2 linked regions of the Zymomonas mobilis subsp. pomaceae ATCC 29192 genome follow. The protein of the gene in region 1 interacts with the protein of each later gene in a pairwise test. Links are inferred from orthologs where the notes say so. Each region holds a gene or a part of one and is shown in the gene's direction. Other genes may lie near its edges.

Evidence for each region.
Region 2: the proteins of pheT (region 1) and secD interact in binary tests that used the Escherichia coli proteins (3 or more experiments, as listed by UniProt). The link is inferred for Zymomonas mobilis subsp. pomaceae ATCC 29192 from one-to-one orthologs.

What each region holds. Positions count from the first base shown.
Region 1 is NC_015709.1:1,843,596-1,855,707, forward strand. What follows is about bases 4,143-7,227. They hold pheT (phenylalanine--tRNA ligase subunit beta), read left to right. Parts: upstream 4,143-4,542; coding sequence 4,543-6,912; downstream 6,913-7,227. Other genes in these bases: pheS (phenylalanine--tRNA ligase subunit alpha), read left to right, coding at 4,143-4,546; ZYMOP_RS08230 (ABCB family ABC transporter ATP-binding protein/permease), read left to right, coding at 6,997-7,227. In the rest of the region: ZYMOP_RS08195 (DUF2093 domain-containing protein), read left to right, coding at 211-438; ZYMOP_RS08200 (ribose-phosphate pyrophosphokinase), read left to right, coding at 637-1,572; hisN (histidinol-phosphatase), read left to right, coding at 1,618-2,397; rpmI (50S ribosomal protein L35), read left to right, coding at 2,541-2,744; rplT (50S ribosomal protein L20), read left to right, coding at 2,758-3,135; more of pheS, read left to right, coding at 3,446-4,142; more of ZYMOP_RS08230, read left to right, coding at 7,228-8,787; ZYMOP_RS08235 (DUF4167 domain-containing protein), read right to left, coding at 8,889-9,992; prmC (peptide chain release factor N(5)-glutamine methyltransferase), read right to left, coding at 10,272-11,129; prfA (peptide chain release factor 1), read right to left, coding at 11,122-12,112.
Region 2 is NC_015709.1:1,432,926-1,443,665, forward strand. The notes cover bases 855-3,752. They hold secD (protein translocase subunit SecD), read left to right. Parts: upstream 855-1,460; coding sequence 1,461-3,044; downstream 3,045-3,752. Other genes in these bases: yajC (preprotein translocase subunit YajC), read left to right, coding at 1,107-1,454; secF (protein translocase subunit SecF), read left to right, coding at 3,062-3,752. Outside these bases: ZYMOP_RS06285 (beta-ketoacyl-ACP synthase III), read left to right, coding at 1-554; more of secF, read left to right, coding at 3,753-3,973; ZYMOP_RS06315 (hypothetical protein), read left to right, coding at 5,454-5,921; thrC (threonine synthase), read left to right, coding at 6,123-7,520; ZYMOP_RS06325 (M16 family metallopeptidase), read left to right, coding at 7,517-8,740; ZYMOP_RS06330 (class I SAM-dependent methyltransferase), read left to right, coding at 8,771-9,646; ZYMOP_RS06340 (class I SAM-dependent methyltransferase), read left to right, coding at 10,199-10,740. UniProt on the Escherichia coli protein: Part of the Sec protein translocase complex. Interacts with the SecYEG preprotein conducting channel. SecDF uses the proton motive force (PMF) to complete protein translocation after the ATP-dependent function of SecA.

The sequences.
Region 1 (12,112 bases):
CGGTAGTGATTTGTTTTTGTATCATCTTAACGTTAGGATTATACCATAAATTATCTATGGAAGAATTATCTCTTCTTTTGGACAGTAGATTTAATTTTATATTGAACTATTTTATCCTATATTCAGTTGAGCTTTATTAAAAAACTCAATCGTTGTCCGCGTTTTTGCACTGTGGAATTTGTGGTTTCTCATTTTTTAAGGAAAATAATCATGCTGATGTCGGGTCTGAAAAAAGGACGTCAGGCACAAATCAAATATCTGGATGGACATTTCCGCCTCATTTCACGAGGTGATCATGTCATCTGTGCGATTTCCGGAAAGCCGATTGATTTAGAATCATTACATTATTGGAGCGTCGAGCGGCAAGAAGCTTATGCTTCCGCCTATGAGGCCGAAATAGCTTTTTTGCGGCATGGCGAGGACAAAACAACCGCATAATTTAGCTTCATCATAAGGCAATTTTAATTATTCATATGGATAGATTACCCCTTGTTTTATAGCTTTCTGGCCTTTGACAGGTGAAGATAATAAGAAAATAAACCATAATTCTTCTTCTTATTTTCTGTGGAAGGTTTCCATTTCGGCTTAAAATGTCTAAGGGACACGCATCTTTCCGGTTACTCGCGTGAGGGATCCATGAAGCTGCTTGCCGGTAATTCTAATCTACCTATTAGTCAGGCTATTGCCGACTATCTTGAAATTGACCTAACCAAAGCGTCTGTACGACGCTTTGCCGATGAAGAAATCTTCGTCGAAATTCGTGAGAATGTGCGTGGTCAGGATGTCTTTGTTATCCAGTCAACTTGCTGGCCGACCAATGACAATCTGATGGAACTGTTGATCTGTATTGACGCCTTGAAACGGGCTTCTGCACGTCGGATCACCGCGGTGATTCCCTATTTCGGTTATGCGAGACAGGATCGGAAACCAGGGCCACGCACGCCTATTTCTGCCAAATTGGTGGCCAATCTGATCACGGTTGCAGGGGCTAGCCGTGTCTTATCGGTTGATCTCCATGCCGGACAGATTCAGGGCTTTTTCGATATTCCGACGGATAATCTCTATGCCGCTCCGGTTATGTCTGCCGATATTCTGGCCCGTTTTCCAGACAAGAAATTAACCGTTGTTTCCCCCGATGTCGGGGGGGTTGTTCGGGCCCGTGCCTTAGCTAAACGGCTGGATAACGCACCGTTGGCTATCGTTGATAAACGGCGTGAACGCCCGGGTGAATCCGAAGTGATGAATATCATCGGGGATGTCTCAGGTCGTTTTTGTATTCTAATCGATGATATCGTCGATTCTGCTGGCACGCTCTGCAACGCAGCCCAAGCTTTGCTTAATGCGGGTGCTGAAGGGGTCATGGCTTATGTCACCCATGGGGTATTATCAGGGGCTGCTGTCGCCAGAGTAGAAAAATCGGCATTATTAGAATTGGTTGTAACCGATTCTATCGGGATGCGTCCTGAAGTCGAGAAGAGTTCAAAAATTCGTCAGCTGTCTTTAGCACCGCTTTTGGCCGAAGCTATTCGGCGGATCGCGGATGAAACCTCTGTTTCTTCCCTATTTGACTAGAAAATAAGCCTGCAAAAGCAGGCTTATTTTATGATTTGAGAAAATATGATCTCCAGCCTGAATGAAGATGATATCCGTCTTGCGCATCGCTTGGCTGATATTGCCGCTGATGTCATCCGTCCTTTTTTCCGAGCCTCCTTTGATATTGATGTCAAAGCAGATCACTCACCTGTTACGCGGGCGGATCGGGGTGCTGAACAGGCCATGCGTGCCTTATTGGAAAAAGAACGACCCGAAGACGGCATCTTTGGCGAAGAAATGGGCGTCGCCCGCCCGGATGCCAAAAGAGTATGGGTCTTGGATCCGATTGACGGCACGCGCGCTTTTATTGGCGGACGGGCTAGTTTTGGTACGTTAATTGCCCTTGTTGAAGAGGGTAAACCCGTTTTGGGCATCATTAACCAACCGATCCATAAGGAACGCTGGGTAGGGGCTAAAGGCTATCCTACCTTTTTCAATGGTAAGGCTATCCAAACGCGTTCCTGCGCAACGCTTGATCAGGCTTTGTTATCGACAACAGCGCCTTGGCTTTTTGAAAAAGAAGGCGAAGCGCGATTTGATGCTTTACGGCCGCACTGTCGGGATACATTATTAGGCGGTGATTGCTATAATTACGGTTTACTGGCCTCTGGGCATGGCGATTTAGTGGTAGAACAAGGGCTAAAATTTTATGATTTTGCTGCCTTGGTGCCTATCGTCGAAGGGGCTGGCGGTGTAATGCGAGATTGGCAAAATCGTCCGTTGGATAAAAATAGTGTCGGTGAAGTCATTGCAGCGGGTGATCCTCGCTTGATCCAACCGACATTGTCTGCCATGGGTTTATAGGTTTCATAAGTTCAAAAAGATCGGCTTGTCAAATCAAGAGGTGACCTCTATAAGCCGCCTTTCTTCCACGATCCCGTCTGCACTGCCCGGCTTAATTATGGGCTGCCGTGGCGGTGGCCGATCGTCAAAATAAGGAGACGAAAATGCCCAAGCTGAAGACCAAAAGTGGGGTCAAAAAGCGGTTTAAAATAACCGCCAATGGTAAAATCAAACATGGTGTCGCTGGTAAGCGCCATCGCTTGATCAGCCATAACGCAAAATACATTCGTCAGCATCGCCGCACGGACGTGATCGCTGCATCAGAAGCTCGCATTATCAAAGTGTGGGCACCGTACGGTTTAAATTAAGGGAGGCTGACAGATGGCACGTGTAAAACGCGGTACCACGACGCGCGCAAAACATACCCGTATTCTCGATCAGGCCAAAGGTTATTATGGCCGTCGCAAAAACACTATTCGCATTGCGCGTCAGGCTGTCGAAAAAGCCGGTCAGTACGCTTATCGCGATCGTAAAGTAAAGAAGCGGTCATTCCGCGCACTTTGGATTCAGCGTATTAATGCGGCTGTTCGCGCCGAAGGCTTGACCTATGGTGTGTTCATGTATGGTTTAAAGCTGACCGGTATTGAACTTGATCGTAAAGTTCTTGCTGATCTGGCCATGAACGAAGGCGCTGCTTTCGGTGCTATCATTGCTCAGGTCAAAGCGGCTTTACCAGAAGGCGCACGCGTTGCAGCATAATGATGCGGTTTTCGCATAAAAATCCCTTTCAAGGGTAATTTTAAAAGGCATAGAGACGCCATTTCGGTTGTTTCTATGCCTTTTTCTTGTAATTTAGAGACCGATCCAGTGCGCTTCTCCCTCCGGTTTTACCGGATGAAGGTGCGTTCTGGAAAATACCCAATGGTTCGCTGTCTGCTATTTATTGATATTTAATAAAAGCTTTAGGCTTTCTTGCGCTATAAGAATGCCAAAATACCAAAAAGGCTATCAATAAAGCTTTACAATAGACGGCTTTAAACGGGCCATGGTCACAGAAATGATGGAAAGCATGACTGATCTAGATAATCTGAAAGCCGATCTTGTCAGTCGGATCTCTGAAGCAGAAGATCTGACAGGCTTGGAAGCGGTACGGGTATACGCTCTTGGGAAACAAGGGGTCGTTACAGCTCTTTTAAAGTCCCTTGGCAAAATGGCACCTGAAGAGCGGCAGGAAAAAGGGCCCGAGATCCACAGCCTGCGGCAACAAGTGACGACTGCCGTTGCTGAACGGAAGACGATATTGGAAACGGCGCTTCTCAATGAGAAATTAGCCGTTGAGACTATTGATCTATCATTGCCTTCTCCAAAGATACCCAAAGGCTCGCTCCATCCCGTCAGTCAGGTTATGGATGAGTTAGCAGAAATTTTTGCTGATTTAGGCTTTGCGGTCGCTAGTGGCCCTGAAATCGAAGACGAATGGCATAACTTTTCGGCGCTTAATATTCCGGAAAGCCATCCGGCGCGGGCTATGCATGATACTTTCTATTTTGAACCCCAAGCAGACGATAAGGCAAACGGGGAAAAAGGCCGAATGCTTTTAAGGACGCATACTTCTCCGGTTCAAATTAGAACAATGATGGGCCAAGAACCCCCCATCCGTATTATTGCTCCCGGAAGAACCTATCGTTCTGACTCTGATGCGACGCATACTCCGATGTTTCATCAGGTCGAAGGTTTAGTTATTGATAAGGGGGTTCACCTCGGTCATTTGAAATGGACGCTTGAAACCTTTGTTCGGGCCTATTTCGAGCGGGACGACATCGTCCTTCGCCTTCGTCCCAGCTATTTCCCATTCACTGAACCTTCAATGGAAGTGGATGTCGGATATACCTTGGAAAAAGGGCGTCGTATTATCGGCGGCAGTGATCCTGATGGATGGATGGAAATTCTAGGTTCTGGCATGGTGCATCCCAATGTGATTACGGCTTGTGGCCTTGATCCTGATGTATGGCAGGGCTTTGCCTTTGGTTGCGGTATTGATCGTCTTGCTATGCTTAAATATGGCATGGACGATTTACGGGCTTTCTTTGATGGCGATCTTCGCTGGCTCCGTCATTTTGGTTTTGCTGCCCTTGACGTGCCCACACTTTCAGGAGGAGTCGGCGCATGAAATTCACCCTTTCATGGCTTAAAGAGCATTTAGAAACAGAAGCCTCTGTTCAGGAAATAGCCGATACCTTAACCCATATTGGGCATGAGGTAGAATCTGTTCATAATCCGGCAGATGGCTTGGAAGCTTTTCGTATTGCACGCGTTCTTACAGCCGAACGTCATCCCCAGGCGGATCGGTTACAGATTTTGGCTGTCGATATCGGCGAATCTGAACCGTTACAGGTTGTTTGCGGCGCTATTAACGCTCGTGCAGGTTTGGTCGGTGTTTTTGCGGCCCCCGGTGTTTATGTTCCCGGTATCGATGTTACCTTAAAGGTCGCCTCTATTCGCGGTATCGAAAGCCGCGGTATGATGTGTTCTATCCGGGAATTAGGGCTAGGGGATGAACATGATGGCATTCTTGATCTCCCGAATGATGCACCGATAGGACAAAGTTACGTCGAGTGGGCAGGGCTTAATGATCCTGTTTTCGATGTAGCCATCACGCCTGATCGTCAGGATTGTATGGGCGTTAGAGGCCTTGCCCGCGACTTGGCTACTGCTGGCATTGGGCGTTTCAAACCCTTGGCTGTTCCGCGCGTTCCGGTAACGGATGCAGCACCGGCGGCTATTGCAATAGAAGATAGTGAAGGCTGTCCCGCTTTTTTTGCCCAACTTATTCGTGGTATCCAGAATGGCCCTTCACCGGATTGGATGGCTAGAAGATTGCGGGCGATTGGTTTACGACCGTCTTCGGCTTTAGTCGACATTACTAACTATGTGATGTTTGATCTTGGACGGCCTTTGCATGTTTATGATGCGGGTATTGTCAAAGGAACATTAACGGCTCGAAAGGCTAAAGAAGGAGAAAGCGTCGAAGCCTTAAATGGAAAAAGCTATACGCTTGATCCTTCTATAACCGTTATTGCGGATGATCGGGGCGTTAGAAGTATCGCGGGTATTTTGGGAGCAGAAGCGGGTATGGTTTCTGGTTCCACAACAGATGTTATCATCGAATGTGCTTATTTCGATCCAGCCGTTATCTCGCAGGCGGGTCAAAAATTAGGGCTTGCTTCTGATGCCCGAATTCGCTTTGAACGGGGGGTAGATCCTGCCTTCTTAAGTGAAGGGTTGCAAATTGCTTCCCGTTTAGTGTTGGATTTATGCGGTGGTAAAGCGACCCCTGCGGCGACTTTAGGGGAAGCGCCTTCAGCTGTGCCGGTTATTGCTTATGATCCGTCTTATGTTTCCAATCTGGCGGCTATGGATGTCGCCCCAGCTCGTCAGCGTGAAATTCTCGAGCATCTTGGTTTTGCGATTGATGCGGGATGGCGCGTTCGTGTACCAAGCTTCCGGCGTGATGTTAGTGTTGTTGCCGATATTGTTGCTGAAGTAGTTAGAATTGAAGGGCTCGATAATGTCCCTTCTACGCCGCTTGATCGTGGTGATGGGGTTGCCCGTCCGATTGCTACCCATGGACAGTTGGTCGAACGACGTGTGCGCCGTGCGGCGGCGGCTTTTGGCATGAATGAAGCCGTTACGTGGAGCTTTATTTCGGAAAAAGATGCGGATATTGTTGGCGGCGCGCATTGGAAGCTCGCTAATCCGATCAGTGAAGATATGAAAGTGATGCGGCCTTCGCTTTTACCGGGGCTATTAGCGGCAGCGAAACGCAATCGGGATCGAGGTCAATTGACTGTTCGCTTATTTGAGGTCGGACGGCGTTATTTGGCAGAAGCTGAGCGTCCAACCCTAGGTCTGATTTTTGCAGGTGAGCGCATGATGCGCGACTGGCAATATGGTAAAGCGCAAAATTTTGATGCCTTCGATGCCAAAGCGGCTGTTTCTGCCATGTTAGACGCGATTGGAATGCCGGTCGATCGCTTACAGTTATTAGGGGACGCGGGGGATGTTTATCATCCGGGGCGTTCAGGTCGTTTATGCTTGGGTCCCAAGAATACTTTGGCTGTTTTTGGAGAAATACATCCTTCCATTCTGACTGAATTTAATATGGAAGGGCCCGTTATCGGCGCAGAAATTTTTCTGGATGCTTTTCCTGTCCGTAAAAATTCAGGTCAATTAAGACCGCCTTATGCCCCTAATATGCTCCAACCCGTTTATCGGGATTTTGCCTTCTTACTTCCCAAAGACGTGCCTGCTGGTGATTTGGTAAGAAGCATTGCCGGTGCTGATAAAAATGCTATTGTTGAAGCAAGAATTTTTGATCTTTTTACAGGGGGCGCCATTGATGATAATGAGAAATCATTGGCTATCGAAGTGATGCTTCAGCCGACTGATAAAAGTTTTACTGATGCCGAATTACAGGCCATCAGCGATAAAATTGTAGCCGCAGCAACGAAAAAAGGGGCTCGATTAAGGGCCTGAATACATTGAAAAGATTTTAATGTTATTTTTCACTAGGCGGATTTTTATATCCGCCTATTTTTTTGTCTTTTATAAGGAAAACCTATGGCGGCTGAAGGCCAAAATCATAATCATGATGCCTTAACAAATTTGACGCGTTTTTTACATTATCTTTGGCCTAAAGACCGACCCGATCTCAAAAAGCGCCTTGCTTTAGCTTTGGTCATGGTCGTTTTTTCGAAAATAATCGTTCTGTTGATGCCTTTCGCTTACAAGGGCATTATCGATCATATGGTGCCCGATACCAAATCAGGTCTATCCGTTGCACTGGCCTTAACGCTTGCTTATGCGGGTAGTCGTTTTGGAGGCGTTTTATTCGACAATTTGCGGAATGCTATTTTTGAAGCGGTTGGTCAAAATGCCGCTAAAGCATTAGCTATTGAATTATTTAAACATCTGCATGTTTTACCGCTTTCTTTTCATCTAGAACGGCGAACCGGTTCGCTGACGCGTATTATTGAACGTGGTACCAAAAGCATCGATTCCATGCTTTATTACCTGATTTTTAATATTGGCCCGACCATTATCGAGCTTATCGCGACCTGTGCTATTTTTGTTTTTTCCGGCTGGGGTTGGGGTATGGTGGGGGCAACCCTCGCTATGATAATTATTTATATTCTTTTTACTCGTCTCATAACAGAAAGGCGAGTGGCATTACGCCGCCATTGGAACGAATACGATCAACAGGCAGGCCAATATGCTTTAGATTCACTGCTTAATTATGAAACTGTTAAATATTTCAACGCCGAAGCTTTGGAAACAGAGCGTTATAGTAAAGTGGCGACCAAACTTTCCAACGCTACCGTAAAAGTGGAAACTTCGCTGGCCTTTCTTAATATTGGGCAATCACTCATTACTAATCTGTTAATGGCTGGGGCGATGGGATTTACGGTTTGGGGCTGGCGCTATAATCGTTTTACGGCCGGAGACGTGGTATTAATTAACAGCCTATTACTGCAACTTTTTCGGCCTCTTGATTTTCTGGGCACGGTTTATCGCCAAGTCAGACAAGGCCTGACGGATATGGCAGCGGTTTTTCAATTAATTGATACTAAGGCCGCGATTGCAGATCATAAAAATGCGCCTGATTTACAGATTAAAAAGGGAACTGTCCAATTTCAGCATGTGGAATTCGATTATCATTCTGATCGTCCCATTTTAAAGGATATTGATTTTACGATCCCAGCAGGCCAAAGTTTAGCTATTGTCGGGTCTTCCGGTGCTGGAAAATCAACTATAGTGCGCTTGCTCTATCGTTTTTACGATGTGACAGGGGGGCGGATCACTATTGATGGTCAGGATATCCGTGATATTACCCAGCATTCTTTACGACAAGCGTTAGGCATGGTGCCCCAAGACATCGTCTTATTTAACGATACTATTGGCTATAATATTCGTTACGGACGCCCTGATGCTTCTTTAAAGGCCGTAAAACAGGCAGCAAGGGGGGCGTCAATTGCTGATTTTATCGAATCTTTACCGCAAGGATATGAAACCACCGTCGGCGAGCGGGGATTAAAATTATCCGGTGGCGAAAAACAACGCATAGCTATTGCCCGAACGCTTTTAAAAAATCCGCCAATATTATTATTTGATGAGGCGACTAGCGCGCTGGATAGTCAGAGTGAGACCGATATTCAGGCCACTTTAAATAAAATTGCCGAGCAAAGGACAACTATCATTATAGCCCATCGCCTTTCGACTATTACCCATGCTGATCAAATTATTGTTCTTGATAAAGGCCATATTATCGAGCGCGGTAATCATCAGAGTTTATTAAAACATAACGGCCTATATGCCGCTATGTGGCAAAAACAAAGTCTGGCTAAAGCCTAAATCAAAAAGGGATATGATAAAAATCATATCCCTTTTAGGTTAAATAGCTAAAAAATCTGAAATCTCATTTGAGAGGTATCAATGTAGAATGACCCGATAAATCAGGCTTCTGCTGTTATATTCTCAGTTTCAGCTTTCGGACGACGACCACGGCGACGGGGTTTTTCTTCGACGTCACTATCCTCATCCCGATTGATAGCGGGGGGTAAACGATCGGCTTCTAAACGGGCTTCCGCTTCTATAACCGCTTTCGGGCGACGACCACGACGGCGAACCGGCGGATCAATAGCTTCAGAAAGATGATTGTCGCTATCGTTTTGCTCGTCTACCTTGCGGGCTTCAATTTCTACGGCCTGTCTAGCAGCTTCTGCGGCACGCGCTTCTGCCTCAATGACCGCTTTCGGGCGACGACCACGACGGCGAACCGGTGGTTCTGCTTCTTCTTGAACAGGCGTTATAGGGACGGGTGCGGTTTGAACGGGCATTGGATTTTGAGCCTGTACGGGCTCTCTTCCCCAATTTTCAACTCTTTCGTTGTATTCTGGCCGTATATCCGAACGTTCCCGCATATCGGGTCGTTCAGAGCGTTCCGGTCGTTCTCGCATTTCCATACGCTCGTTATTGTCATCTAACGGTCGTCTAGAACGCATGTTCGGAGTATTATTATAATCGTTCTTGAGATTGGTATTATAGTCGTTTTCGCCATTATTCCGTTCATCGCTTCCTATGCGACGAGGCCGTCGTAAGCGATTATCGGCGGCATAAGGAACAGGTCGTCGGTTATCACGGTTATCGAACCGGTTATCCATAGACTGTTCATTATTTTCATTTTCCTGCGATAGATTGCGATCCCGCATTCTCGCTTCTTCATAGCGGAGCCGGCTATCGTTCAAGACACGAAAATAATGATCTGCGAATTGCAGATAATATTCGGTCATTACCCGATCACCCTGCAACTGCATATCACGCGCCATCACTTTATATTTTTCATGAAGCTGGCTTGCGTTTCCGCGTGCACGACTATCGATACGATTATTGCGATCCATCCCATTACTAGGATTGGATCGGGGCAAGCCCCCGCTACGCCCACGGCGTCGGCCGTTCTGACGATTATTGATCAACTGTTCGCTGCCTTCGTCATTACTGGTGGTTAAGTCACCATCCGCCATTCGGGCCGGATAATGGGGTATTAAATATTCGACCATTATTCCGGAAATGGCGGGCTACGTCATTCCCCCTTGACTGACGCTGCAACAAAGCAAGCGCCATAACTTTCATAGCAACTCTAGCGTTTAATTTTATGCCCCGAAGAAAGACGCCGGGAACGCGATGAAGCTACCATTGGGAATTTGGCTCAAAAAGTTGGGCGATGATGCCGACTTACTTTTATTTGCCTCTTTCTTTCTTAAGCATTTTGAACGATAAATCCAAGCATTATATTGAGATATCTGTAATTATTTCCAGCAGAGGGTCTGTTATAGCTGTTAAAAAAGTAAAATGCAGCGGGGACGTTGTTCAATATCCCGATAAATTTGGCTTTCCATGCCGGCTTTCGCCGCGATAGCCGATACAGCTTCTGCTTGATCGAATCCGATTTCAAGACAGGCGATACCGCGTTCTGTAAGAAGGGAAGGGATTTCGGGAATTAAATGCCGATAATCTGCTAAACCATCTTTACCCGCAAATAAGGCCTGATGGGGTTCATACTGCCAGACATCCCGAGGCATCATCGTCTCTTTGGCGATATAGGGTGGATTACACAATAAAAGATCAAAGCTTTCAGTGATATTATCACCCCAATAGCCTAACCGAAAATCGGCTCGCATCTGAAGGCTATTTTTTTCAGCATTAAAGCGAGCAACGGATAAAGCCTTATCCGAACAATCAATCCCAAGCCCTTTTGCGTCTGGCCATTCAGTAAGGGCTGATAAGAGCAAAGCACCGGAGCCGGTACCTAAATCCAGAATCTTTGTCGGTGTAAAATTCTTTTTTTGAAAATAGGAGAGCGCGGTTTCGATGAGGGTTTCACTATCTGGACGAGGAATTAAAACGGATGGATTGACGACCAGCCGCAAGCTCCAAAAATCACGGTAACCTGTAATATAGGCGACGGGTTCATTCTGCTTTCGCCGTTTTATTACTTCAAAAAAAGCAGCCGGAGCTGCTTTCTCTGACCAAGCCCCTAATAATAAAGCTTCGCGTTCAATTTTTAAGACATGCGCCATCAGTAATTCAGCATCCAAACGGGCGGTCATACTGACAGAAGCCAGATCAGCCGAAGCTTCGCGTAAGGCTTCGGCAATAGTCAATATCATCTCTGGCTTTTTTTTAAACTCAGTCATCAAGGCTCGCCAGTCTTTCGGCTTCATCCTCTGAGATCAAAGCCGCAATCACTTCTTCCAAGGCTGGCCCTGCCAATATTTCTGGCAAACGGTGTAAAGTTAAATTGATGCGGTGATCCGTTACTCTTCCCTGTGGGAAGTTATAGGTACGGATACGTTCGGAACGATCGCCTGATCCTACCATAGATTTTCTTTGACCGGCCCGTTCAGAATGGAGCCGTTCACGCTCTCTTTCATAAAGGCGTGCCCGCAACACTTTCATCGCCTTGGCTTTGTTTTTGTGCTGGGATTTTTCATCCTGTTGGCTAACGACAATACCACTGGGGATATGCGTAATTCTGACCGCTGAATCCGTGGTATTCACCGATTGACCACCGGGGCCAGAGGAACGGAAAATATCTATTCGTAGGTCTCGCTCATCAATCGCAACATCGACTTCTTCCGCTTCCGGTAACACAGCGACCGTTGCGGCTGAGGTATGGATGCGCCCTCCACTTTCAGTAACAGGAACACGTTGCACCCGATGGACGCCGCTTTCAAATTTTAAACGCGCAAACACACCTGCGCCGGTAATACTGATAACGACTTCTTTATAGCCGCCTAATTCAGCAGCACTTGCCGAAATCAATTCAACGCGCCAACCATGATCTTCGGCATAGCGGCTATACATTCGCAATAGATCGCCGCCAAAAAGCGCAGCCTCATCGCCGCCGGTCCCGGCACGGATTTCGAGAATAGCCGAGCGCTCATCAGCAGCATCACGCGGCAACAGGCTTAAGGCCAAGGCGCGTTCGGCATCTGACAAAGCTTGCTTTTTATCAGATAATTCTTCGACCGCCATGGCCTGCAACTCGGGATCTTCATCCCGCGTCATGCTTTCCAGCATTTCCGTTTCTTCCCGCAGGGCGCTGACATGCTGTGCGGCCAAGGCTACGGGTTCTACTTCGGCATATTCACGGGATAAGGCTACTAAACGGCTTGAA
Region 2 (10,740 bases), 410 kb from region 1 along the record:
TGGTTATTGGGGCTGAAACTTTTACCCGCTTGTTGAACTGGGAAGATCGCACCACTTGCGTGCTTTTTGGAGATGGCGCAGGGGCGGTCGTCTTACGCCGGACAGAAGAGGAAGGTAAAGGTATTCAGACTGTCAAGCTTCATGCTGATGGTCGCTATAAAGATTTACTATGCAGTAGCGGAGGCCCTTCTTCAACGGGTACCGTTGGTACTTTATTGATGAAAGGACGTGAAGTTTTCCGTCATGCTGTAACGAATCTAGTTACGGTAACACAGGAAGCCCTTTTATCCAGCGGCTTTGATGCTTCACAGGTTGATTGGATTGTTCCTCATCAGGCGAATGCCCGTATTTTAGATGCGACAGCCCGCAAATTGGGGGTTCCCTCTGAACGTGTAGTTATGACCGTGGATATGCATGCCAATACAGCCGCTGCTTCGGTACCTCTAGCTTTAGATGCCGCCGTACAGGATGGCCGTATTAAATCCGGTGATCTCGTCGTGCTTGAAGCTATGGGCGGTGGTTTTACATGGGGCGCGGCGGTTATCCGTTTTTAATCTATCGTCGTATTTTTCAAATTAAAAACTGTTTTCAAAAGAATTATACTCTTTTATTGAAAGGGTATAATTTTTTGTGCTTGCACAATAGAAATACCCATTCACTTTATTAAAGTGAAAAATTAAGTTACCATTTTATGGATTGGCTCGTGAATAGGACAGCATTCACGAAATAAATCTTCTGTGCGTATTCACATGAAGATCAAAGGCTTTCATGCAGCCTTATTTAGAAAATCTGGTCGGGGCGACTGGATTCGAACCAGCGACCCCCACACCCCCAGTGTGATGCGCTACCAGGCTGCGCTACGCCCCGACCGAGGCTGCGAAATCTAGGTGAGTTATTCTGAATATGCAAGAAGAGATTGGCCTATTTTTTTAATTTTTTATCGTAGAATTAAAAAAACAGGATGAAAAGCGTCAGATGACAGGCTGAAAATAGAATGATCAGTTGCAGCAGGCGTTTTTATCGTGATAATCGCACGATAATTGCCTTATGTTTATTAAACACTATAACTCAGGTATTTATTTCCCTTTTCAGGATAAAGTCTTTCAATGTTTGCAACTCCTGCATTTGCCCAAACGGCTGGCACTTCTACTGGTCTGAACGGCCTTCTTGGTCAATTTTCTGGTATGCTGCCTTTTATTATTGTTTTTTTGATTATTTATTTGATGCTGATCCGGCCTCAGCAAAAGCGTTTTAAAGAACAGCGGAGCGCTATTGATGCTGTACAGAAAGGCGATACTGTCATCACTGCGGGGGGTATTGTCGGTAAAGTTTCAAAAGTAGATGAGCGCGAAGTTGAAGTCGAAATTGCAAAAGGTGTAAAAGTATCGGTTGTAAAAGCAACATTACAAAGTGTTCAGCCTCTTACGGCTGCTAATTCTAATACTGTTGAATAATCGATTATGCTTGATTTCCCGCGCTGGAAAGTTTGGTCAATTATTTCGGTTTTAGTATTGGGGGTTTTTTTGGCGATCCCAAGTCTACTACCTTCCGAAATAGATCAAAAATTGGGTCTGGGCTCTTTGCCTCGTATTAATTTTGGGCTCGATCTCTCTGGGGGAAGCCATATTCTATTGGAAGCGGATACGGCCGATGTCGCGCATCAACGTATCGTTACAATGGAAGAGATGGTGCGTTCTCAAATTAGTCAGACACAGCCCGCTATTCCTATCGGTGACATGTCTGCTGATAATGATCAGCTTAGCTTCATGGTACGGGATAACCACCAATTAGATAGGGCGGTCGAAACTGTCAGAACCTTGACGAATGGTATTGGTTCCACAGGACAGCGGGATTGGGATGTCAGGGTTGTTGATGGTAACCGCATTGTTATGCGTCCTAGCAAAGACGGTATTCAGGCATTCGTTAACCAAGCGATGGAGGGCGCAACCGAAGTCGTTCGTAAGCGCATCGACTCCCTTGGAACGCGCGAACCCATTATTATTCGTCAAGGCAATGATCGTATTGTCGTTCAAGTGCCCGGCCTGCAAAATCCTGCGGCACTAAAAGCGTTGATTGGTAAGACTGCTAAACTCGAATTCAAACTAGTTGATGATAACGCTAAAGCGCAAGATTTGGCCCAGGGGAAAGTTGCGGTAGGGAGTCAAATCCTTCCTTTCCAAAATGGCCAACCCGTTGCGGTACAGCGGCGGGCTATTGTCACAGGTGTTGATCTTGTTCATGCAGATCAGACTATGGACCAAAACAACCTGCCAGCTGTTTCAATTAGTTTTAACGCAGAAGGCGGACGACGTTTTGCCGAAGTTACCCAAAAAAATGCGGGACGACGTTTTGCTATTATCTTAGATAACGTAGTGCTTTCTGCCCCTTCAATTAATGAACCTATTCTTGGTGGCTCTGCTATTATTACAGGCAGCTTTACCGTTGATTCTGCCAATCAATTAGCCATCGCTTTACGTTCTGGTAGTCTACCTGTCGCCCTTCGCGTTGTGGAAGAAAGAACTGTGGGACCTGGGCTTGGTGCAGATTCCATTCGCGCAGGTGCTTTGGCCTGTAGTATTGCTATTGTCGCCATCGTCATTTTTATGATCAGTGTCTATGGCCGTTTTGGCATCTATGCTTCCAGTGCGGTCATTCTCAATCTGTTTTTGATCTTGGGAATTATGGCGATTTTAGGCGCAACTCTAACGCTGCCTGGTATTGCTGGACTGGTCTTGACTATTGGCGCTGCCGTTGATGCAAATGTTTTGATAAATGAGCGCATCCGTGAAGAGATAAGACGTGGGCGTACCCCCGTTCATTCAGTTGATATGGGATATAAGGAAGCTAGTCGCACTATTTTTGATGCGAATGTGACCCATGCTATTTCGGCTGTTATTATGATCTGTTTTGGTTCGGGGCCGATCAAAGGTTTCGCGGTGGTCTTACTAATCGGTATTATTACTTCTGTTTTTACGGCCGTCACCTTCACCCGTATGCTGGTTGCTCGCTATCTTAGACAGCGACCCACAAAACTGACGATCTAAGAAGGGGGCATCTTATTATGGCTTTGCTTCGTATTGTCCCAGACGACACGAATATCCGCTTTGTCCGTGTCCGCGGCATCGCATTTCTTTTTACTTTTATCCTGACTTTAGCTTCTGTCATTTTGTTGGGTGTAAAAGGGCTTAATCTTGGTGTCGATTTTGTGGGCGGCCTGATGGTCGAAGCGCATTTCGATAAACCCGTAGAATTAGATGCCCTAAGACGGGATATTAATCAGCTCAATATAGGAGAAGCTAGCCTCCAGCAAATAGGCAATAATCATAACGTTTCTATTCGGCTTCCTTTACCACCGGGTGACGAAACAGCCTCTCAGCGAGTAGTAAAAGTTGTTCAGACCGCTCTAAAAAGCCAATTTCCTGATGTTCGTTTTGAAAGAGTGGACACGGTTTCAGGTAAAGTATCCGGTGAACTGATGCGTAGCGGCATTATTGCCATTTTATTGGCTATTGCCGGCATCGTACTTTTTACATGGGTGCGTTTTGAATGGCAATTTGCACTATCGACTTTTGTATCTGTTGCGCATGATGTGCTCGTTATTTTGGGCTTTTTTGCGCTTACCCGTATGGAATTTGATCTTAATATTGTTGCGGCAATTCTGACTATTGCGGGGTATTCTATCAACGATAAGATTGTGATTGATGATCGTATCCGTGAAAATTTACGGAAATTCCGTAAAATGGATATTGCTTCTTTGATTGATCTTTCAGTCAACGAAACCCTACCACGTACGGTAATGACCAGCTTATCAATGATTTTAGTATTAGCTATTTTGCTGGTCTTTGGTGGGGATGCTGTCCGCAGCTTTACAGCCGCAATGCTATTAGGGGTTATAGTCGGAACCTATTCTTCTATTTATGTTTCTTCTTCTCTGCTGATTTTCTTGAAAATCCGTCCAAAAATTCAGAAATAGAGCGAATATTTATATCTTACCAAAAAAGGCCCTGAAAATGATTTCAGGGCCTTTTTTATCACTTTGATCAGGTTGCCTCTTTGCTTTGTAGTGCCACAAAGAGAACCTATTCTCTGCCTTAATTTAAGCTAACATTCAACGCTGATTCGATAACTTTTTTAATATCTCTCTCGGGACGAGCCCCATAGTGAGATATGATTTCAGCCGCTGCGATTGCACCCATTTCGAGGCTAGCCGCAATGGATAGGTCGCGTGCTTGCCCTGCCAAGAAACCTGCCGCAAAAAGATCACCTGCACCCGTTGTATCGACTACCCGTTCAACCTTTTTTGCTAGCGTTTCGGTTCGAATGTTATCTTTAATCGCAATAGCGCCATTTGGTCCTCGGGTAACCACCAGCAGCGGTAATTTTTCAGCAACTTCGGATACACCTCGATCAAAATCATCATGTTGAACCAAAGATTTTAGTTCAACTTCATTGGCGAAGAGAATGTCAATCAACCCATCATTGATGAGCTGCTTAAAATCATCCCGATGTCGTTCGATACAGAAGGCATCAGATAAAGTTAAAGCCACTTTTCTTCCAGCCTTGCGGGCAATTTTTATAGCTTCACGCATCGCCGCACGGGGTTGTTCTGGATCCCAAAGATAACCTTCCAAATAAAGGATAGCCGCCTTTTCGATCATTTCCGGCTGAATAGCTTCTGAATGTAAATATTGTGCTACACCCAAAAAGGTATTCATGGTGCGTTCGCCATCGGGCGATACTAGGATCAAACAACGACCGGTTGGAATTTCTGCATCACGTAAAGGTACCTTGAAATCAATATTCTGGGCACGAATGTCATGTTGAAAAACCTTGCCGAGGCAGTCTCAGCTACCTGGCCGATAAAGGCACAGCGGCCTCCTAACGCAGCGACGCCTACTAACGTATTCGCTGCGGAGCCACCACTAATCTCATGACCCGCATTCATTTTTGTATAAAGCATTTCAGCTCTATCGGCATCGATGAGTTGCATTGAGCCTTTATTGATATTTTCTTCGGCTAAAAAATCTTCGCTAGCGGCAGATAGAACATCGACAATAGCGTTGCCGATAGCGATAATATCATAGTGAGTATTCGGCATGAGGGCCTTTCTAAATTAGACATATTCGTTAGAGAGTAAAAGCGGCTTTTTCCTCGCAGAAAAAGCCATGGCAAGATATTCCGGCTATTAATTTAACGGCTGAAATCTTTGATTTAGAAAGCTTTAACTTAACAAATAAAAGCAAGAAACGGGTAATGCAGGTGGTTTTTACAAAAAACAAAGGATCTTTGCGGATAGGGAAAAATTATAACTGCGATCAATAGTGGCCAGTTTGCGTTTATTGGTAGCTAAAGCCCATAGACAGCGGGTCCTTTTAAGGAAATGAAGCTATCTGAATTTTAATCTTTTTGTCACACTACCCCTTATTCCTGTATCGTACGAAAGCAGTTTTTCTATGGATAAAAATGGCAATAGTCTGGAAGATAGCTCATCCATTGGCTTTTTTATCAAAGCACCCCTGCTTAAAAAAATTATAACTTTCAGTCTGTTCTCTGCAATAATGGTTTTATCCGGCTGTGGTGGGTCTGAGTCTGATCATCATCCGGTTGTTGCGCCTCCTCCACCAAAACGTCCGGTTATCGTGTCGCCAGCCTATCACGGGACGCCTAAATTGAAAGGTATGACAGCCCGAAATCTTTTTGATTTATTGGGTCGTCCTGATCAAGATATGGATGAAGCTTGGGCTCGACGGCTACAATTTTTAGCCCCAAGTTGTGTTTTGGACGTCTATCTTTACCCCCCCCATCAGGGAGAAGAAATGGTTGTGCGTCATGTGGATGCTCGCGATCTCCATGGCAATGATTTTAATCAAGATACCTGTATTGCTGCGTTGATGCAGCAACCTCATACAGTCCATCATTAAAAAATAGGGATACTATTTTTGAGAGATGAGAATGAAATAAAATATCGTAAAATTCGAAAATCGTCGGTATTTTTATTATGTCTCTTTTTATTTTAATGACATACTGATTGCCGAACGCGTCTGACCCCGTTAGAAAAGCCGCCAAGTCTTTAGCTTTTTTGCGAAAAGATATGTCGTAGATTTTAAAATTGAGCGGGCATCATGCGCTATATCAGTACAAGAGGCGCGGCAGCCGCGCAGGATTTCAAAGGCGTTACTCTAACCGGTCTTGCCTCTGATGGTGGTCTTTATGTGCCGGAAAGCTGGCCGCAATTCAGCCGTGAAGAGATCGCTGCTCTGGCTGGTTTATCCTATGTGGATACTGCGGTTGCAGTTATGCGGCCGTTCGTCGCCGGTGTGCTTGACGATCAGGCTTTAAAAAATCTGTGCGAAGCCGCTTATAGTCAATTTAATCATGCAGCCGTTACACCGCTTGTTCAACTGGATGAACGGCATTTTCTGCTTGAATTATTCCATGGGCCGACTTTGGCTTTTAAAGATGTCGCTTTACAACTGCTGGGTCATTTGTTTGAAAAATTTTTGGCCGGTAGCGAAGGACAGGATCTGACGATTGTTGGTGCTACTTCAGGCGATACGGGGTCGGCGGCTATTTCTGCTGTAGCAGGCCGTGCCGGTGTCCGAATCATTATGCTCCATCCTAATGGTCGTGTTTCTGAAGTGCAGCGTCGTCAAATGACGACGGTTCTTGATGATAATGTCTTTAATGTCGCCATTGATGGCAGCTTTGATGATGCGCAAGCTATCGTTAAAGCCATGTTTAATGATACCGAATTCAGAAAACGCCATCGTTTAGGGGCGGTAAACTCGATCAACTGGGCGCGCCTTATGGCGCAAATTGTTTACTATTTTTATTCAGCTGTTCGTCTTGGCGCACCTGATCGCAAAGTTGCTTTCTCGGTACCTACGGGTAATTTCGGGGATGTCTTTGCGGGTTATGTTGCCAGCCAGATGGGCTTACCTATTGAACGCTTGATCGTTGCAACTAACATCAATGATATTCTTTATCGCGCGTTGTCAGCGGGGGATTATTCTGTAGGCAGTGTCACCCCAACAGATGCACCCTCAATGGATATTCAGATCAGCTCTAATTTTGAAAGATTGCTTTTTGATCTTCATGGCCGCGATGCACATGCGCTAGCAGATACTATGAAAACCTTTGAGCAGAGCCGTGCTATCCGTCTTTCGGAGGCTATGCGCCAGCAAGCGGCTGCGTTATTCAGCAGCAGCCGGATAGATCCTGATGGTATGGCAGCGGCCATGCGTTGGGCTTCTGAAAAAGCAGGACAGGTTATAGATCCCCATACAGCGATTGGTCTGGCGGCTGCACGGACGACAGAACTTCCTGATGACGTCTCTGTCGTAACGCTGGCAACTGCGCATCCTGCTAAATTTCCGGATGCTGTGGCTCGTATTACGGGTAAAAATGCGCCCTTGCCGCATCGGTTAGCTGATCTTTACAGCCGTGAAGAACGGTATGTTGAATTACCTGCCTCACGTCAGACTATTCAGGCTTATATCGATGGTGGGTGCAAACTTTGAGTCCTCGACTTCACCGATTAGGTAATGGGTTGGCTGTCGCCGTCGAGCCGATGAGCGGCGTAGAAACGATGGCGGTTGGCCTTTATGCCGATGTCGGTGCACGTTCGGAGCCCGCTCCTTATAGCGGCCTTGCTCATATGGTTGAACATATGGTGTTCAAGGGGGCTGGGCACCGTGATGCCCGTATGATTGCGGAAGCTGCCGAAAATTGTGGTGGACAGCTTAATGCATGGACGGCGCGGGATCATACGGTATATCAGGCCCGAATGCTGGCAGAAGATTGGGCACTAGGACTAGAATTAGTGTCCGATCTTGTGCGCGCTCCTATTCTGGATGCCGAAGAGTTGGTCCGTGAAAAAGGCGTGGTGCTGTCAGAATTGGGTGAATCTCATGATACACCCGATGATATTATTCATGATCACTTACAATCGGTTGCTTTTAAAAACCAAGCCTTGGGTCGCCCTGTATTAGGGGATGAAAAAAGCATCGCTGCCATTGATCGTGCTGCGCTTTGCCACTGGGTAGAAGATTATTACCATCCGGAAGGATGTGTCTTGGCTGCCGCCGGTAAAATTGATGAAGATGCCTTTTTAAAAATGGCCGAATCCCGTTTCGGGGACTGGAATAAAGGCCATCCTTTAAAAATAGAGAAAGCCCATTTTATCGGTGGTCGCTATAATGATCAGCGTGACAGCGAGCAAACGCATATAGCTTTAGGCTTTGGCGGTTTTGCATATCATGATCCTCGTTCCCATGCGCTGGCTTTATATGCCTCTATTCTCGGGGGCGGTATGTCTTCCCGATTGTTCCAGCGGGTACGGGAAGAACAAGGTCTGGTTTATTCCATTTACAGTTGGACGCAGGCATGGGTAGAAACCGGCTTACTCGGTATTTACTGTGCTACCGATAAAGAAGACGCGGATAAAGCGCTTACACTGATTAGAGAAATAATTAATCACAGTCTTAAAACTGTGACCGAAGAAGAGTTACAGCGCGCGAAGGCGCAAGCCCGCGCCGGTCTTTTGATGGGATTAGAAGGCGTAGGGCCTCGCTGTGATCATTTGGCACGACAAATTCAGATTCATGACCGAATTGTTGAACCTATAGAGGTAGCAAGCTGGATCAATTCTGTAAGCTTGGAAGACATTCTTAAAGTCAGTCAGCAGGCTCTTGCCGGAGGAGAGGCCTTAGCCAGTGTGGGTGATGGTCTTACGCTTTAGAATCACAATAGATATGAAGGCAGAATTACAATGGCGATCGATTCCCTGATCACCCTGACAGGCGAAGCATGGGATGATTATGGGCTGATAGATAGTGGTCATGGGCGTAAGCTTGAGCGCTATGGCCGCTATCGTTTTATTCGTCCCGAACCACAGGCAATGTGGAAGCCGGCGCTTTCAGACTGGCAGGCTGATGGAGAATTTATTGGCGCATCCGATGAAGAGGGCGGTGGCCGGTGGCATTTAGAACGGCATGTGCCCAATGAAGGTTGGCCGCTTCAATGGGAAGAAGTCTGTTTTATCGCCCGTAATACCGCTTTTCGTCATTTGGCTTTCTTTCCCGATATGGCTCCGCAATGGGCATGGATGCGAGAACGTACAACTAAAGATAACGCGATACTCAATCTTTTTGGATATACTGGGGTAGGTAGCCTCGCTTTGGCTGCCAAGGGGGCTCAAGTCACGCATGTTGATGCGTCTAAAAAATCGGTCGCAGCGGCCAAAGAAAATGCGGAAGCTTCGGGTATGTCGAATTATCCCATTCGTTGGATAATTGATGATGCGGTGAAATTCACTGCACGTGAAGTCCGTCGTCAACGGCGTTATGATGGTATTTTAATGGATCCGCCGAAATTCGGACGCGGGCCTACTAATGAAGTTTGGCGACTAGAGGAAAATTTACCGGATCTGATTACGGAAGCTGTTAAGTTATTAGATAAAGATTCTCGTTTTTTGGTTTTGACAGTTTATGCTGTTAGAATGTCCGCACTTGCCATTGGAGAGCTTTTATCACAGGCAACGCAGCATCTTGGTGGTACAGTGGAAGTCGGAGAAATGGCTATTAAAGAAGAATCGCGTGGCCTCAATTTACCGACTGCTATCTTCGCCCGTTGGCGAAATGATTAAAAATTACTTTGTTTTTAAAATTGAGGTGTTTCTTCTCTGAAGAGAAATCCCTGTTTCTCGGTGTTATGGGTCATTTTTTGAACGAAGATGAAAAAAAATTTACATTTTTATGAAATAGCACTTGCTGAAATAAAAAAGCGATGCTAGTCACCCTCCCACGGCACCGGAAACGGTTAAACCGAAATGCCAGAGCGGGCATAGCTCAGGGGTAGAGCACAACCTTGCCAAGGTTGGGGTCGAGGGTTCGAATCCCTTTGCCCGCTCCAGTTTTTATAGTAGAGTTAGCATAAAGCACCTTTGGGGTGCTTTTTTTGTGCCTAAATTAAAAGGCTTACTCTCATTAGATTAGTTTGAGACGCGATTATAATTTTAGAATTCGATATATTGCTTATCGTTTAAAGCGATTCTTATTCCCTTAAGAAAATACGTCTAAAATTTGTTAAAAATACTTTTTGATAAGATAAATTTTAATATTAATTTTTCTATTTTATAGGGTAATCTGCTTTCAAATTCGTATTTGAATAGGCGTTTTTGTCTTCTGAAAGCACCCTCATGACAAATCGTAATGATGATTTTACTGCGTATCATTATACACCAAGAGCGACTGATTATGTGCTCAGTTCCGTTCATAGTGAAGGTGCTGATCTTGATGAAGTTGAGCAAAGTATAAAAGGTAAAGGTTACCGTCGCGTATTAGATCTTGGATGTGGCGGTGGTCATGTGAGTTATCGTATTGCGCCCTATGTAGATCAGGTGGTTGCCTGTGATATAACAGCTTCCATGCTGAATGCTGTTGCATCGCAGGCTATTGAACGTAAATTACCCAATATTATGGTAAAGCAGGCTTCAGCTGAGAAGTTACCCTTTGATAGCGCCTTTTTTGATGCCATTGTATGCCGTTTTAGCGCGCATCACTGGGGTAATATGGAAGCCGGCCTCCGTGAGGCTAGACGCGTTTTGCATTTAGAAGGAATAGCCTTGTTTATAGACAGCGTTGCGCCTTCTTATCCGTTATACAATACCTATCTGCAAGCTATAGAATTACTGCGCGATGTTTCGCATGTTCGCAACTATACACTTCCTGAATGGATTGC